Regions from separate parts of the Peribacillus sp. NPDC097675 genome, predicted to be linked through region 2. Evidence: riboswitches for the same ligand, from Rfam matches in the RefSeq annotation. Region 2 holds a riboswitch; the other holds the start of a gene.
The links. Region 2 has a riboswitch for cobalamin ahead of ACQKL5_RS16735 (ribonucleoside-diphosphate reductase subunit alpha). Riboswitches for the same ligand answer to the same signal wherever they lie in the genome.
Positions count from the first base shown of each region.

Region 1 (7,976 bases), on a different contig from region 2:
CAGTTCACGATATCATCAAGCTTGGCGGAGGCCCAACCAAAATCACCATATTTATCATTTTTGTACCCGACAATGGAATCGCATGTATTGATTGCCCTATACATCATGGCGAGCGGTGCACCGCCGATGGCAGCCCAAAACAGGGGAGCCGTGATACCATCACTCGTGTTCTCAGCCACCGTTTCAACGGTACCCCGGACGATTTCCGCCTCATCTAGATCAGCCGTGTCACGACCGACAATATAAGAAAGCTTCACCCGTGCTTGGGCCATATCTTGCGTATGTAGTGGTTCATAAACATCCATTCCGGCCTGTTTTAAACTTTTCTGGGCAATTGTCGTAGATATCACGAGCGCTTCCCAGACGATCCCGGCAAAAGGATGAACCCTATAAGCCAGATAGACTGTCATGGATGTCACTACCAACACGATCAGTAAGACGATCAGTAGCATGAACAGTCCTTTTCGCTTTTTACTTCTTCCGCTATTGAAAGCTCCATCAAGCTTATTAATCAGCGATCCTATCCATTTAACCGGATGCGGCCAATTAGGAGGATCCCCTATTAACAAATCAAGGAAAAATGCCAATGTAATTGCATAAAGATGGTAGTAAATCATAGGTCCTCAATCCGTTTCCGACTATTCTCAATTGCCTCTACCGTACAATCATACACACCACGGCTAATCAATTTGCCAAGCGGTGTGATGGTCCCTGCATATTGAAGGGCTGTTCCTCTTTGTGTAGCCGCAATCAAGATACTGTCCGTTGATGTTCCTGTCGCCCATGTTTTTGTCACCTGGTCAAGAACGTGTAAATCGTGAAGCGCTTTTACTTTTGCTTCAGTTGCCGTCACAATGCTGTGAATGAACGCTTCTTCCGCCAGGTGGCCATTCACAAAGACCCAGGTATTGATCGTACCAGGAGACGATGTCCATGAATGCTTATCTGCTAAAGAAGCGTCGATGGCATTCCCCACACCAGCCGTCACCATGACGAATATTGAAAAATCTCCATCCCGTAAAAGTCGGTATGCCACTGTATCAAGAAAAACGGCTGTCATCATTCCGACGGTTTCCTGCGGTTCGAAGCCGTATGTCTTTAAATAATCAGCCATTTCGGCAAGATGGTCTTCGCAGTTATAATCGTAATGGACATGACGATTCACGAAATGTTGATGCCATCCCGTTCCAGAACCAGTTACACCCGATGACATGGTCCTAAGTGGTATGGGCGAACTCAAATGAAGGAACTCTGAATTCTGCTTCAGGTGAGTTTCATTGATTTCCAAGGGAGCGAACTCCCCAGCATGCTTCTCAGGTACAATGAACATTTGCGGCTTTGGCAAGGCTGGGTGTGGATGCTTTTCAATTTTCGTCCGGTAAATCTGCTGAATCCTTTCCTGTTGAAGTACTTCATTCGGAACATCTATCACCTGAACATGACCTTTTTCAAGCAACATCAACCGATCGCAATATAGGCCTGCCAAGTTTAAATCATGAAAAATTGAAATGACGGTTAATTGTTGCTCCTTAGCCATTTTCCTCATTAAATCGAGAAGCTCTTTTTGATAGGAAAGGTCCAGATGATTCGTCGGTTCATCCAGAAAAAGGATTTCTGGTTCCTGCGCAAGGGCCTGAGCCAATAAAACCCGCTGCCTTTCTCCGCCTGATAGCCGTTCAAATTGCATTTCCTGAAAATCCGTCACTCCTGTTTGCCTCATCACGCGTTGAACAATTTTTTCGTCTTCGTCAGTCCAACTATGAAACCAACCTCTTTGATGGGCATATCGCCCAAGAGAAACGGTCTCTTTTACCGTATAGGAAAAAGCTAATGAGGAATGCTGCGGCAGGACAGCTATGACCTGTGCCAAATGTTTGGCCGAATATTCCTGTAGGTCTTTCCCCTTGATTCCGATGGTACCCGCCTTATACTCCAGGATACCGCTAAGCATGCCTAATAACGTCGTTTTTCCGCTTCCGTTCGGTCCCAAAATGCCGAAAAGCTCTCCCTTTTGCACATTAAACGAGACAGAGTCCAATACAGCTTTATTGTCATATCCCCCTGTTAACCCTTTCACTTCAAGCATGCTTTTTACCCTTCTCTCCGTCTCTTTAATAAAATAAACGCGAATGCCGGCGCACCAATCAATGAGGTAATTACACCTATCGGCAATTCTGTAGGTGCAATAATCGTTCGCGCCACCAGGTCAGCCAATATCAGAAAGCCGCTTCCCACAATCAGTGATAAAGGCAGAAGGTGCTTATGGTCAGGTCCCCAAATCCTGCGGACCAAATGAGGGATGACCAACCCTACAAAGCCAATCGTCCCTGAAACGGCGACGGCCGCACCAGTCAGTATCGAACCCGCTACCAGAATCAGCATTTTTCTCCGTTGAACATTCACGCCTAAGTGCCTCGCGCGCTCTTCCCCGAACGTCATGGCATTCAGTTCGTGGGTGTTCATCATCAAAATCAGTGAACCGACGATGAAAAATGGCAGAATAATCGCAATATAATTCCAGCCGCGCATAGAGACGCTCCCCATCAGCCAGCTAATGATTTGCCTTAATTCCTCTCCCGTCAATGCAATCATCAATGAAATGAAGGCACTTAGAAACGAGCTGAAAATGATACCTGTTAAAATAATCGTTTCCACCTTCATGGATCGATCCATTTTTCTGGCGAAGATCAGTACGCAAAAAATCGTCATCAAAGAAAATAGAACGCTTAATGTAGGCAATGTATATAGGCCAAAAAACGGCAATGAGATATTTAAAAACAATGTTAACACGGCACCAAGCGAGGCGCCTGAAGAGATTCCCAATGTGTAAGGATCAGCCAAAGGATTCCGAAGCAGCCCTTGAAATGCTGCCCCTGCAATTGCAAGAGAGGCACCAACCAAACCTGCTAGCAACACCCTCGGCAAACGGATGTTCATCACGATATTCGTCAAGGTCTCATCCGGTTCTCCGGCAATGGGTAAATGAAGAACTTCCTTGCCTATGATTTGTAAGAGCACCGGTACCGGAACTGATACCGAGCCTATAGAGATACCAATCACCATCGAGATAATCAAGAATGATAGAGTAAATAAATAGGCCATTGCCCGTTTAGTTGTCAAAAACGTTCGGATAGACTGCTTTGGCAAGTTCCTCTACTCCCTCTATAAGCCTTGGACCGGATCGAGTAACAAGGTCCGAATGGACATCGAAGACTGCTCCATTCTTAACTGCCTTGATGTTATCCCATCCATTTCGTCCCGTGACTTCTTTGACTGGGTTACCTGTGTAATAACCATAGGTTGTAATGATGACATCTGGATTGGCCGCAATCAATGACTCTTCATCAAGTTTGACCCATCCGTCCAATCCACCCGATACATTATCCGCTGAAATGATGCCCAACATTTCGTCCATGAAAGTATTTTTTCCCGTCGTATAAATTTCTGGTGACGGCGAAACTTCCACTAACACGCTTTTTCTTTCCTCATCCTTAATGGTCTTAGCTTTTTCTTGGATCGTTTCAACCTTTTTCTCCATCGTCGTAACGATTTCCTTTGCTTTATCAAGTTCCCCTGTTGCCTCCCCAATCATCATTAAAGACGCATACACATCTTTAAAACTTTGAGCATCGTTGACGGTAAGTACTGGAATTCCAGCATCCTTAAGCTGCTGGATGCCTTCTCTTGAATTATGAACACTCTCGTGGGCAAGAACAATATCCGGCTTTAAGGATACAATCATCTCAGTGTCTATTTCCATTCCACCAATTTTTTGGATGTCTTTTGTTTCTTCCGGGTAATTATCATTCTCGGAAACTCCGATAACTTTCTTTCCTAAACCTAGAGCGAAGACCGCCTCGGTATTACTCGGTATTAATGAGATGATTCTTTCCGGCTTTTGCTCGATGGTGACCTTTTCATCAACTGCATCTCGTATTGTAAGCGGGAAGCTTTGATTTTCACCTTGTGTCGACTGCTTTTCTTCTATTCCTTCCTTGGATATATCGCTACAGCCAATCAGCATACTGATTGTCAACCCTAGCACAAAAACGAGACTACACATCTTCCTCATTACAAAACCCCCATCTTTCTTGCGTTTATTTATTTTCTTTTAAAATAGCTCATTCTTAACCTTCTACAATGGGTTGTATGTACTGTCCCAGGCATACAAAAAAACATCCCCCATTAAAACGGAAGATGCTTGTATGGCACAAATACGGACGCATAGCTCTGCCACACACCTCCCTATCCGCGTAGGTAACCGGTGTACGAATTTTGGCAGGTCTCCTGGCTCATGGTCATTGTTAACGGCGCCTTCCCATACATTCATACAGTGGCATTCGTCCGTTTACTCCCATTTACAGTGGCGCGACCGCGTTGGTATTTCACCAACTTCCCTTTCAAGTCTTTTCAGACACCAAATCGTTCATATGTATATAATTTCACTGCCTTTCATTATACACTATTTCGGAAAACGTATTATATGATATTTCTGATTACTCTCAAACTACCTTTCATTAGATTCCAATCATTTTCGAAAACAAAAAGAAGGCAACCAATCGGTTTGGCTACCTTCTTTCTCGATTAAAAGTTATTAAAACGGCATGTACTTTGATCACGTAAAAGACCTAGATCTTTCGGCACCATTGTTTCAATCAAAAAGTCGTCTTCTTCCTCGTAAATGATTTTCTTCATCTCAATTCCGAAGTACTCTTTCATCCGGGCTTCCGTCATCACTTCACGGACCTCTCCATATACCACTCGTTTTTCCTTGGCAGTCATCAAAACATGGTCTGCCAAGTAGAATGCGTGGTTCGGATAATGGGTGTTTATAATACAAGAAATGTTCTTCTCTTGCGATAACCGCTTTAGGGTCTGTAAAATGACGATTTGCTTCTGAATATCAAGATGCGACTCCGGCTCATCGAGAATCAATACATCCGGATCAGACACCAGCGTCCGAGCAATCAAGGCCAGTTGCAATTCCCCACCACTGACAGAGTTACAGGACTTTTTGGCAAGATGGGCAATGCCAACCATTTCAAGAGCGGCGATGGCCGCCTCCCGATCTTTTGCAGAAGGCTGGGACAGCGTACTGATATAGGGTGCCCTCCCCATAATAACCAATTCCTCAAGAGTGAATCCGAAAACCATCTTATGCGCCTGTGGAACATACCCGATTCGTTTCCAGATTGTTTTGCGTGATAGCGCAGTAAGTGGTTTACCGTCAATCAACGTTTGACCTTTTTTCCATTCCAGGAGGCCGGTGATGCATTTTAACATCGTAGTCTTTCCTGCACCGTTCGGACCAAGGATCGCCATGATCTCTCCATCATTCAACGAAAAGTCAATGTCGGTCTGGTAAAGGAAAGGAGCTTTCTCTCTTTTTTTTGCATAGAAAAAATTTCCTCCCCGCACCTCGATTTTCATGACCACCCACCTCCTGTCTTTCTAAGTAGAATTGCAAAGAATGGTGCGCCGATAATGGCTGTCAATATCGATAGTGGGATTTCCGTAGCCGTTACAGAACGAGCCAGGTTATCTATCAGTAGTAAATAAGCGCCACCAATCGATAGGGATACCGGGAGGACAAGCTGGTTGTTGTTCCCGACAAGCATCCTTGCCACATGGGGGATAATCAAACCTACCCAGCCGATGATACCGGCTATCGCTACAGAAGAAGCGGTAATTAGCGTCGCACCAAGAATGACTGTCCACTTCAATCTAGTGACCGGGATACCTAGCGATTTTGCCTCATCCTCAGGCAAGGTCAGTAGATTGATTCTCCAGCGTAGTGAATACAAGATCAAGATGCCAACAAGGATAATTGGCCCGCCCACATATAGATCCTTGTATGTGGCCGTTCCAAGGCTTCCCATTAACCAGTATGTAATGGCTGGCAGCTTCTCCTCAGGGTCGGCGACGAATTTAATCAACGAAATCAACGCTTGGAAAAGGGCGGAGGTGACGACCCCAGCCAATACAAGCATGAAGACCGGTGAATCTTTTTTGCCGCTGATTATGAACGTGAAAACGATGGCCGCTAGACCACAGCCAAGTGCCAAAACTTGTGAGGCAAAGCCATGTCCCATCAATAAGATTCCAAGCGATGCACCGAACCCAGCACCCGCAGACACACCTAAGATATCTGGACTGACCAGCGGGTTACCAAACATCCCTTGGAAGGATGCGCCTGCAATGGATAAACCGGCACCGATTAATAGGGCCAGTAAAATTCGCGGCAGACGAATTTGAAGGACCACTGTTTCTTCCATCTGTGTCCATGTTGGTTCAATTGGAAACACGGTTGAAAACAATATTTTAATTTGAGTCCCTAAATCCATTCCATAACGACCTATGCTCAATGACAGGAGAACCATCGCAACGGGCAAGATCCAGAAGAGGATCGTTTTCCATTTTTTCATTTTCATTCCCTACTTTACTGTTTTGCGGCTTCAGAAGATGGGTGAAGAATGTTCTCTACTTGTTCTTCCGTTACATCATAATCGTAGAACTCCGAGTAATAATCTGTGATTTCATCTTTCATATCATAATCGAATAACTCGGGATGATTTTTCTGAGCCATCCATTTTAACATAAGAGGAGCATCGCCACTTGGTGGGAACCATCTATAAATACCCAGTGGGATTTTATATACATTTCCTTCTTGTACAGCCCTCACCTGACTCCAGTCCTGTCCGTTTACCTTATTCTTTGTTAGATCTTCAGGCTGTGTTGTCGTGAAATTCGTAATGTAAATGATATCAGGATTCCATTTGTAGATTTGTTCCATATTCACTTCTTTTGTTCCTGTAACCTCTTCTGCGGCAATATCGTAAGCTCCTGTGGCATTTAACCATTGGTTACTAAAGAAATTCTTACCTCCGACCATGATGCTTTTATCACTGTGCTGATAGAGGATCAATGCTCTAGGCTTGTCTTTTTTCTTAATGCCCTCTAATTTCTTATTCAATTCCGCTTGAACGGCTTTGCCTTTTTTCAAGAACTTGTCCGTTCTCTCAGTAGTTCCGGTGATTTCACCCGTCAGCTCCAACCAACTATTAAAGGTAGCCAATGGTTCCGCAGCCGCTGCCTCAATTGGATTGAGTGCCACTACAGAAACGCCAGCATCTTCTAATTTGTTAATGGTTTTTTGGTCCTGTGCTTTTTCAAAGTAAAGTTGCGGATTGACTTTCATCAGTTCTTCCACGTTCACTTCGCCATTTTTGATGAATGATGTATCTGCCTTTAAAATATCCGGTGACATGTCAGCAAGAATCGAGTTTTCTGCGGCATTATATGCATTAGGATGTAAACCGACAACTTCCTTCGTCGAATTTGTCGCTACATACCAAGTTGAGAAGTAGGGAAGGATGCCACCGACCGCAATACGTTCCACTTTACCTGGCACCGTTACATCACGACCAAGTTGATCTTGAATGACTTTTTCCTCTGCTGTCGTCTGTTTGTCTGAAGTATTGCCTTTCGTATTATCCTCAGAGTTTCCACAGCCTGTAATTAAAGCGACCATCGCAGTGGTTGCCGCTATCATCGTCCATCTCTTCTTCATAAAACTTCCTCCTTATCCTTCTCTAAGCCACTTTGCCATCCCATGTAGGAATGGTTTTGATTGGTCGATGAATCCAAGTCCAATGTGGAATATTGGATCAAGGGTGGTAATGATCAATTCTCCTTTATAAGACACATCATCGGTGTAGATGATCGAGCGACCGTCAGGCGTATTCACAAGTGATTTTGCCCCTTCCGGAACTTTGAACGTCCCATGGTAATGCCACTTCATATCTGATAGGGATACATGCTGATATAAAGGATGATCTGTATTTTCAGCTAGTAAAGGTAAATCTCCATGCTCCTTCACCCACCAACTGAAATTCACTTCTGATTCCTCCCAGTCCACTCCCGGAAGCCAGTTATCCAGCACTTCCCCGAAAACGACTAGACGTTTTCCTTCTTGA
Region 1 is NZ_JBNNSK010000012.1:17,165-25,140, forward strand. Features, by position in the region: gene cbiB (adenosylcobinamide-phosphate synthase CbiB) at 1-617, opposite strand, end outside; gene ACQKL5_RS17230 (heme ABC transporter ATP-binding protein) at 614-2,086, opposite strand; gene ACQKL5_RS17235 (FecCD family ABC transporter permease) at 2,092-3,102, opposite strand; gene ACQKL5_RS17240 (ABC transporter substrate-binding protein) at 3,110-4,072, opposite strand; cobalamin riboswitch at 4,261-4,437, opposite strand; gene ACQKL5_RS17245 (ABC transporter ATP-binding protein) at 4,585-5,430, opposite strand; gene ACQKL5_RS17250 (FecCD family ABC transporter permease) at 5,427-6,425, opposite strand; gene ACQKL5_RS17255 (ABC transporter substrate-binding protein) at 6,440-7,570, opposite strand; gene ACQKL5_RS17260 (hypothetical protein) at 7,583-7,976, opposite strand, start outside.
Region 1: it holds a riboswitch for cobalamin, as region 2 does, so the genes downstream of both, ACQKL5_RS17240 (ABC transporter substrate-binding protein) here and ACQKL5_RS16735 (ribonucleoside-diphosphate reductase subunit alpha) in region 2, are expected to answer to the same signal.

Region 2 (7,976 bases):
GCTTCAAAACTCTTGAAGAAGGCCAAGAAGTTTCTTTCGAAATCGAACAAGGCGCTCGTGGACCACAAGCTGCTAACGTTCAAAAATAATCGAACGTTAATAAAGACCCCAATTTGGGGTCTTTTTATTTTGTATTTATAAGTCTGCGAGGTTGCTAGTTTTTAAAAAGAGAAGCGAACTTTTTTATCCGGTGAAGGTCCGTCTCTTGATACAATTGTTCAATCTTCAAAGTAGCGACCAATTGGCTATTGGCAAAGAGCATGTCACGAAATTGGTCGACGGCTCCGCAAAAATGATTATAATTGGTTTCACCCGTTCCGAAGACACCAGTCTTCAGGTGTGAGATTGGCATTTGTTCTAGCTCCGCATAGAAGGCGGACATTCTGGCAGGAAGCTCGCCATTTCCCCATGTATAGGTACCGACAATCAACGAATCATACTCATGCACTGTCTGGGTATCAAATTCAATAACCCGAAATAGCTTTGCATTAGGCAATAGGGAAGCAATAACTTCAGCGAGCGCCTTTGTATTGCCGCCTGCCGAATGATGGACGATGGCCGTTTTATAGCTCATCGAACCCATTGCTAGCATTTACTTGGCTATAGGTTCTCGATTTTTGCTCGAAGAAGTCGGTTTTCGTTAGCCCGATGGATTCATCGTCGAACGTTTTGATCCAGGGCATTGGGTTTTCGCTATATTCTTGATACAAGTTATCAAGTCCAAGCATGCGTAGTCGTTTGTTGGCGATATATTCGATATACTCGTTGAATTCTTCCAAGTCGAGATCTGCTTTCGTTTGGATATCTTCAAGCATATATTCGGACCATTCCTTTTCAAGTTCAACGGCTTTTTCAATCGTCGTATAGATGAATTTCGTGTTGTCTTCATTATTCAGCTCCGGGTATTCATACATCAAGATTTGGATAAGCATGCCAATGAAATCGAAGTGAACCATTTCATCGCGATGAATATAGGAAATCATCGTTGCCGAACCGGTCATCAGGTTTTGCCGGCCTAAGTTGTAATAGAAGGCAAAAGCCAGGTAAAAATAAATCCCTTCAAGGTTCGTGGAATGGATGAGGGCCTCGAATAAATGCTGAGGGCTAGGGTCATCCACAAATGTTTGATAGGCATCCACAATCGGTTGATTCCGCTTGATCACTTCCGGGTGCTTTTTAATGCGGTCAAAAAGCTGTTTTTGCTGGCCGACAGGAATCAAAGAAGCGAGGATATAAGAATAGGACTCATTATGAATCGATTCCTGCTGGGCCATGTTGGCGAGGATCGCCTTTGCTGCCGGATCTTTGATGTAGCGGAGGATTTCCACTAATGTCGGTGTTTGAAGGCTGTCCATCCCGGCAATCATCGTGAGGATATCGAGGAAAGCGTCCTGAATGTCCTCGTCCAATTCCCCCCACTGCTTTTTATCCTGAATCATGTTCACGCTCGATGGCTTCCAAAAATTATTGATGAGCTGTGTGTATGTGTCATAGAATTTCTCATATTGAATGTCATTCCAAAGGAGGAAGCCTGAAGCTTCTCCTTTGAATACGCCCGTTGCTTTTGTAGGATGGGTTGGTTCGAGCATCCTGATTTTCTTGATATGGTTTGTCATCTATAAAATCTCCTTCAAAAAATAATTCCGATGAAACTAGTTAACTAGAGCAGCTCTCGCACGCGTTATCGTATTCGGATGAAGTGGAACGAAGATAATATGTCGACTTCAACCCGCTTTCCCAAGCTGTCAGGTGGATATCCAATAACACCTTGGCTTTGATTGTGTTTTGTACATATAAGTTGAAGCTAATGGCCTGGTCGATATGACGCTGGCGGGCTGCATTTTGCCTGATGCTTTCCTTTTGGTCCAAATGGAAGCGCGTTTTTTTATAGTATTCATACGTTTTAGGCGTCAATCCAGGTGCGGTTACTTTGAATTTGAAGTTTTTCTTCTCTTCGTAAAACTCAATTTCATATAACGGATCGATTCCATCGGTGGAATGACCGATTTTGGCCGTCGATGAGTTTGGGGCTATCGCCATTAAATAGCCGTTTCTCGTGCCATACTGCTGCACTTCTTCTTTTAATTCCAACCATTTTGAATCCGTATAGTCACGAAGGTTGAAATACTCTCCCGTATGCCAATCCGACCCTTCGAAGTATGGATAGGCCCCTTTTTCCTTGGCCAATTCATTGGAGGCTTTAATGGTTAGATATGCGATTTTCTCATATAGGGCATCGGCATACTGAACGGCTTCATCAGACTCCCAGTAGATATTTTGTGTCGCCAGTAAGTGATGCCACCCGAATGTACCTAAGCCAATTGACCGGTAGCGCTTGTTCGTAATGGAAGCCTGCTTGACGGGTAAGGTATTCACGTCAATGACGTTATCGAGCATGCGGATTTGAATTGGAATCAATCTGTCCAATACATCGCTGTTCACTGCACGGGGCAGGTTGATGGAAGAAAGGTTACAGACAACGAAATCACCGCTCTTGCGAACCACGACGACATCGCCATCTTCTGTTTCATATTCGTCGGTGATCGTTGAAGGGCTTAAATTTTGGGCAATCTCGGTGCAAAGGTTCGAACAATAGATCATGCCTTTATGTTTATTGGGATTCTTCCTGTTCACCTCGTCACGGTAGAACATATAGGGTACGCCTTCTTCTAATTGTGAAATCATGATGGCCTTCATAATGTCCATCGCCTTGATTTTCTCGAAACTATAGCCTGGAAGTGTGCCGTTCTCCGCAGCCTCTATAGCGAGGGAGTAATGGTCTCTGAAACTTCCTTCCCCTTTTTTCTCATCGTAAAAATCTTCGAGTGAAAACCCAAGGGTTTGCTTCACGGTATGAGGGTCGAAAAGGTACCATTCTTTTCGGTCGCGTACGGCTTCCATGAACAAATCAGGGATACAGACACCTGTGAAAATATCATGTGCCTTTAGGCGGTCATCTCCGTTTTGTGTCTTTAAGTCCAAGAAACTCATGATGTCTTTATGCCATGCGTCGAGATAGATGGCAATGGCACCTTTACGTTGCCCCAATTGGTCGACGCTGACGGCTGTTTGGTTAAAGAGACGTATCCAAGGAGTCGTACCTGAACTGTTGCCAGAAAAACCACGGATATCAGAACCGAGCGAGCGGATTTTCCCGACATACAGACCGACGCCGCCACCGAATTTGGATACTTTTGCGGCATCATGGTTTGATTGATAAATGCCGTCGATGGAATCCTCGATTGCGTCGATGAAGCATGAGCTCAATTGCCCATGGGTCTTCCCGGCATTTGAGAGGGTAGGGGTTGCAACCGTCATATATAGATTGGACATGGCCCAGTATGCTTCTTTTACAAGCTGCAGGCGGTGTTCTGATTTTTCCAGCCTCATGATTTCCATAGCTATGATCATGAAGCGCTCCTGAGGAAGTTCATAGACCTTGTCTCTTTTGGGACGGGCCAAGTAGCGGTCATTCAATAGATAGATTCCGATATATGAAAATAGTTTATCGTTTTCCGGATTGATGACCGAACCCAATTCTTCGATCTCTGCTTTAGTGTAAGAGTCGAGAAGCTCCAATTTATAAACGGGATAACGCTGACCTTCATGCTGTTGCGAAAGTTCTTGAATCAATTCATAGAAGGGTCCATAGCTTCTGCCTTCATAGCCCCGGTTTGTTTGGGCATCACGATACATGGTGTTCAATAGTTCTCTAGCAGCGACGAATGTCCAATCAGGAGCATCGATATCGACACTCTCAAGTGCAAGCTGAATTAGTTTTTTGGATGTTTGTTCTTCCGAAGCATCACTTTTTCGATCGCTCCATTTAGTGAAACGCTTTTTGAATTTGTCCATATCAAGCCGGTTTTCGAAATCCTTGGATAGCATCGCGAGCTGGATTGATTTTGTTTCATTTTCTATAGTCGAGTTATATGTTTGAGTCATAAATGATCCTCCTCTTAAAACGTACATAAATAAAAAATCCGCCCAATAAATTGAGCGGATCAAACGATAGGATAAAAGAGCCATGAAAAAATAGCCGTTACACTATCGTTTCACCATCTCAATCCCCGAAGAATAAGAAACATGAAAAAACCAGGCAGGTCTCCTGACTCATGATCATCCTACTTTGAGTCCTTCCCGTATAGAGAGCTATACAGTGGTTTTCTCATTTCGTCACATTTACAGTTGCGGGGACAGTTTCGGGATTACACCGAATTCCCTTTTCAGCCATCTCTGGCACCTTGGTTCCATTAATTCTATATATAGTTAGTTAAGTTGTTGAATAAGTCAATATCTAGTATTTATGCTTATATTATCGTAAGCCATCTATGCCGATAATTCAAGAGATATATTTGTGGAAAACGAAACCATATCTATTGACAAGTGGGATAAAGGGAAGGGGCATAACCAAAGAATATAGTCAGCAATAGAAAAATCCATCGAGGAATGTCAGCTGTTTTGTGTTAAAATAAATTACATAGCAAAACTAGGGATTCTGCTTATTGAAAAGAAGAAGAACCCTGAAAATCATTTAAGAAAAAGGAGCAAAAATCGTGGAAAAAATATTAGTTTTTGGACATAAAAATCCGGATACCGACACTATCTGTTCAGCCATCGCTTATGCTGATCTGAAAAAGCAGTTGGGCATCAATGCTGAACCAGTACGTCTTGGTGAAGTGAATGGTGAAACACAATATGCGTTGGACCAATTCAAATTTGAAGCACCACGCCTTGTTGAAAAGGTGGCAGGTGAAGCGGATGGCGTCATTTTGGTCGATCATAACGAACGCCAACAAAGTGCGGAAGACATTGATCAAGTCCGTGTATTGGAAGTCATCGACCATCACCGTATCGCTAATTTCGAAACAAGTGATCCTTTATATTACCGCGCAGAACCAGTTGGCTGCACGGCTACTATTTTAAATAAGATTTATAAAGAAAATGGGATTGAAGTACCTAAGGCCATTGCAGGTCTTATGCTTTCAGCCATCATTTCTGATTCTTTACTATTCAAATCTCCTACATGCACAGAGCAAGATGTCGCAGCGGCTATGGAATTAGCAGAAATTGCCGGCATCAACGCTGAAACATATGGCTTGGACATGCTAAAAGCTGGAGCTGACTTGAGTGATAAAACGATTGGTCAGCTTATCACTCTTGATGCAAAAGAATTTGTTATGGGAACGGCAAAAGTTGAGATTGCTCAAGTAAACGCTGTTGATCCGAATGAAGTACTTGCAAAGCAAACAGAAATCGAAGCAGCGATTCATGCTGTCATTGCTGCGAAAGAATTGGATCTATTCTTATTTGTCGTAACGGATATCTTAACGAATGATTCTGTTGCCTTGGCTTTAGGAACATCAGCAGTTGCAGTGGAAAAAGCCTATAACGTTACATTGAATAACAACATTGCCGTTTTAGAAGGCGTCGTGTCACGTAAAAAACAAATCGTACCGGTTTTAACAGACATCTTCGCTAAGCTATAAGCCAGGCAGCATGCAAGGTATATAAAAAAGGACTCGAAGCCACTTTGTTAGTAGCTCTCGAGTCCTTTTTTTAATTCAGTGATTCTTTCTCTTTTTCATACGCAATTACGATCAGTTCTTTGTTTGATTCCTCACGCATTTTGCCTTCAAAGAGTTTTAATTCATTGAGAAGGTCGGGTGATAGGTCTGCTGCCGTATAATCCTGCTCAGTTGACATGGTTCTCCCTCCAATCCAGAGTATCCTCCACTCTAGTTTGGCGGTTCATGAAGATTTTATACAATGAAGAAGCCATGTACCATTTATTTACCATAAGAGGCGAGGTTCTTTAGCAATTGGGAACTCTCTTGATTAAGACCGAGTACCTGAACCGTCTTGCCTTGTACTCTATATTTCAGGATAACTTTCTCAACGGCATCTACAGCAGAAGCATCCCATATCTTAGAATCGGAAAAATCAATGATAATGGAATCTGCACTCTCCAGCGGATTGAAATTCGATATGAAGTCCTGGACCGATGCAAAGAATACCTGTCCCTTTATTTTATAAGTGATAATTCTAGCCTGTTGGTCCACTGTTTTCTCGACCGACACTTTAGAAATTTTAGCCGAGAAGAAAATCATGCTCAAGAGCACCCCGGCGAATACGCCTTTGGATAAGTCATGTGTATAAAGAACAACAAGGACTGTCACGATCATGACGATTGCCTCGGTTTTAGGCGTGATCCGAAGCCTTTTTAAGGAGGACCAGTCAAAAGTCCCGATGGAGACCATAATCATGACGGCAACAAGCGCAGCCATCGGAATTTTAATTAAGACATCATTCAATAATACAATCAAGGTTAACAAAAAGGCACCGGCAACGAAAGTGGACAGTCGGCCTCTCCCCCCGGACTTGATGTTTATCCCGGATTGTCCAATCATTGCACACCCGGCCATTCCACCAAAGAATCCGGCAACGATATTCGCTATTCCTTGTCCTTTGGCTTCCCGGTTTTTATTGCTATCGGTATCGGTCATTTCGTCAACGATTTGCGCCGTTAGTAAAGATTCAAGCAACCCGACAAATGCAAGGGCAATGGAATAGGGGAAAATGATGGCCAATGTCTCGAATGTCAAAGGAATATCTGGAATCAAGAACATCGGAAGTGCTTCGCTCAATTGCCCCATGTCGCCTACCGTTCTTACTGAAGCGCTAGTTGCAACAGCCACGATTGTCATGAAGACGATTGCAACGAGTGAGGAAGGAACGGCCTTGGTTATCCGTGGGAATAGATAGATGATGGCGAGTGAACCAGCAGTCATGACATACATGACCCACGTTTCCCCTTTAAAATGAGTAAGCTGGGCCATGAAAATCATAATGGCTAATGCATTCACAAATCCAGTCATAACAGGCTTAGGTATAAATTTCATGAGCTTCCCAATTTTAAAGACACCCAGTAGAATCTGAAGGATTCCCGTTAAAATGGTGGCGGCAAGCAAATAGTTCAAGCCGTGATCCTTTACAAGGTCAACCATCACGAGTGCCATAGCCCCGGTTGCCGCCGATATCATTCCTGGTCGCCCTCCAACAAAGGAGATGACAATGGCAATGCAGAAGGAAGCATATAATCCCACCATCGGGTCGACCCCTGCAATAATGGAGAAAGCTATCGCCTCTGGAATTAAGGCCAGGGCAACGACGATACCGGAGAGTATATCCCCTCGAACATTGCCAAACCATTCTTGTTTTAATGTAGATCTATTCAAAATGACACTTCCTTTTACTCTATATAAGTCTTAGTCGGCTTTTGTAACGTACTAGATTATAGCATGACTTCATTTTTCTATCTATGGATTCATAATTAAATGGAAGTTTATAATGAAGGGGTGAAATCTAGCTGGTTTCTATTTTCTCTTTTAGCATGTCTAGCAGCGGACCAAAACAGGTGGTCTCCTGTAAAGGATTGAGTGAGAAACGGTGACTTGCGGATAAACGCCTTGCTTAATATCAGTTTGGCCAAATAAAAAAAGATTCAAGAGAGCCACCTTCAACAAAAAAAGACCCGAGCTGGTCTTTTTTTGTTGAACTTACAAGTCATAAGTAAATTTCCGGTTCCGTACACACTGTGGGATGGATGAAATAATACTATGAAAGGGGTGGGCTTGATTGCATAAATATGTAGAAGCATTAGAGAGAGGAGTGGTAAATGTCCTGCTTATTCTTCTTTATGGATAATGCTAGATTTACATGCTGTACAGGTTACTTCTTTATAATGCTTGAAAATGATCTTTCGAAGATCTCTTCTGGATAACATAGCAAATACATTATACCTCGTACCACATACACACGTATGTTTATCTTTTACGATGTGTCTTTCATCCGTTTTGATAGTAGGAAAAAGCATTTTAACCCTCTTTTAAACTAATTTTAGGCGAAAAAAACCAAGAAAAGAATAAATCTTGGAAATCCATCCACCATCACACCATCACAAAAGCTCGGATTTG
Region 2 is NZ_JBNNSK010000011.1:121,482-129,457, forward strand. Features, by position in the region: gene ACQKL5_RS16720 (cold-shock protein) at 1-89, shown strand, start outside; gene ACQKL5_RS16725 (flavodoxin domain-containing protein) at 155-592, opposite strand; gene ACQKL5_RS16730 (ribonucleotide-diphosphate reductase subunit beta) at 564-1,616, opposite strand; gene ACQKL5_RS16735 (ribonucleoside-diphosphate reductase subunit alpha) at 1,657-3,945, opposite strand; cobalamin riboswitch at 4,082-4,263, opposite strand; gene ACQKL5_RS16740 (manganese-dependent inorganic pyrophosphatase) at 4,557-5,489, shown strand; gene ACQKL5_RS16745 (hypothetical protein) at 5,560-5,706, opposite strand; gene ACQKL5_RS16750 (SulP family inorganic anion transporter) at 5,790-7,241, opposite strand.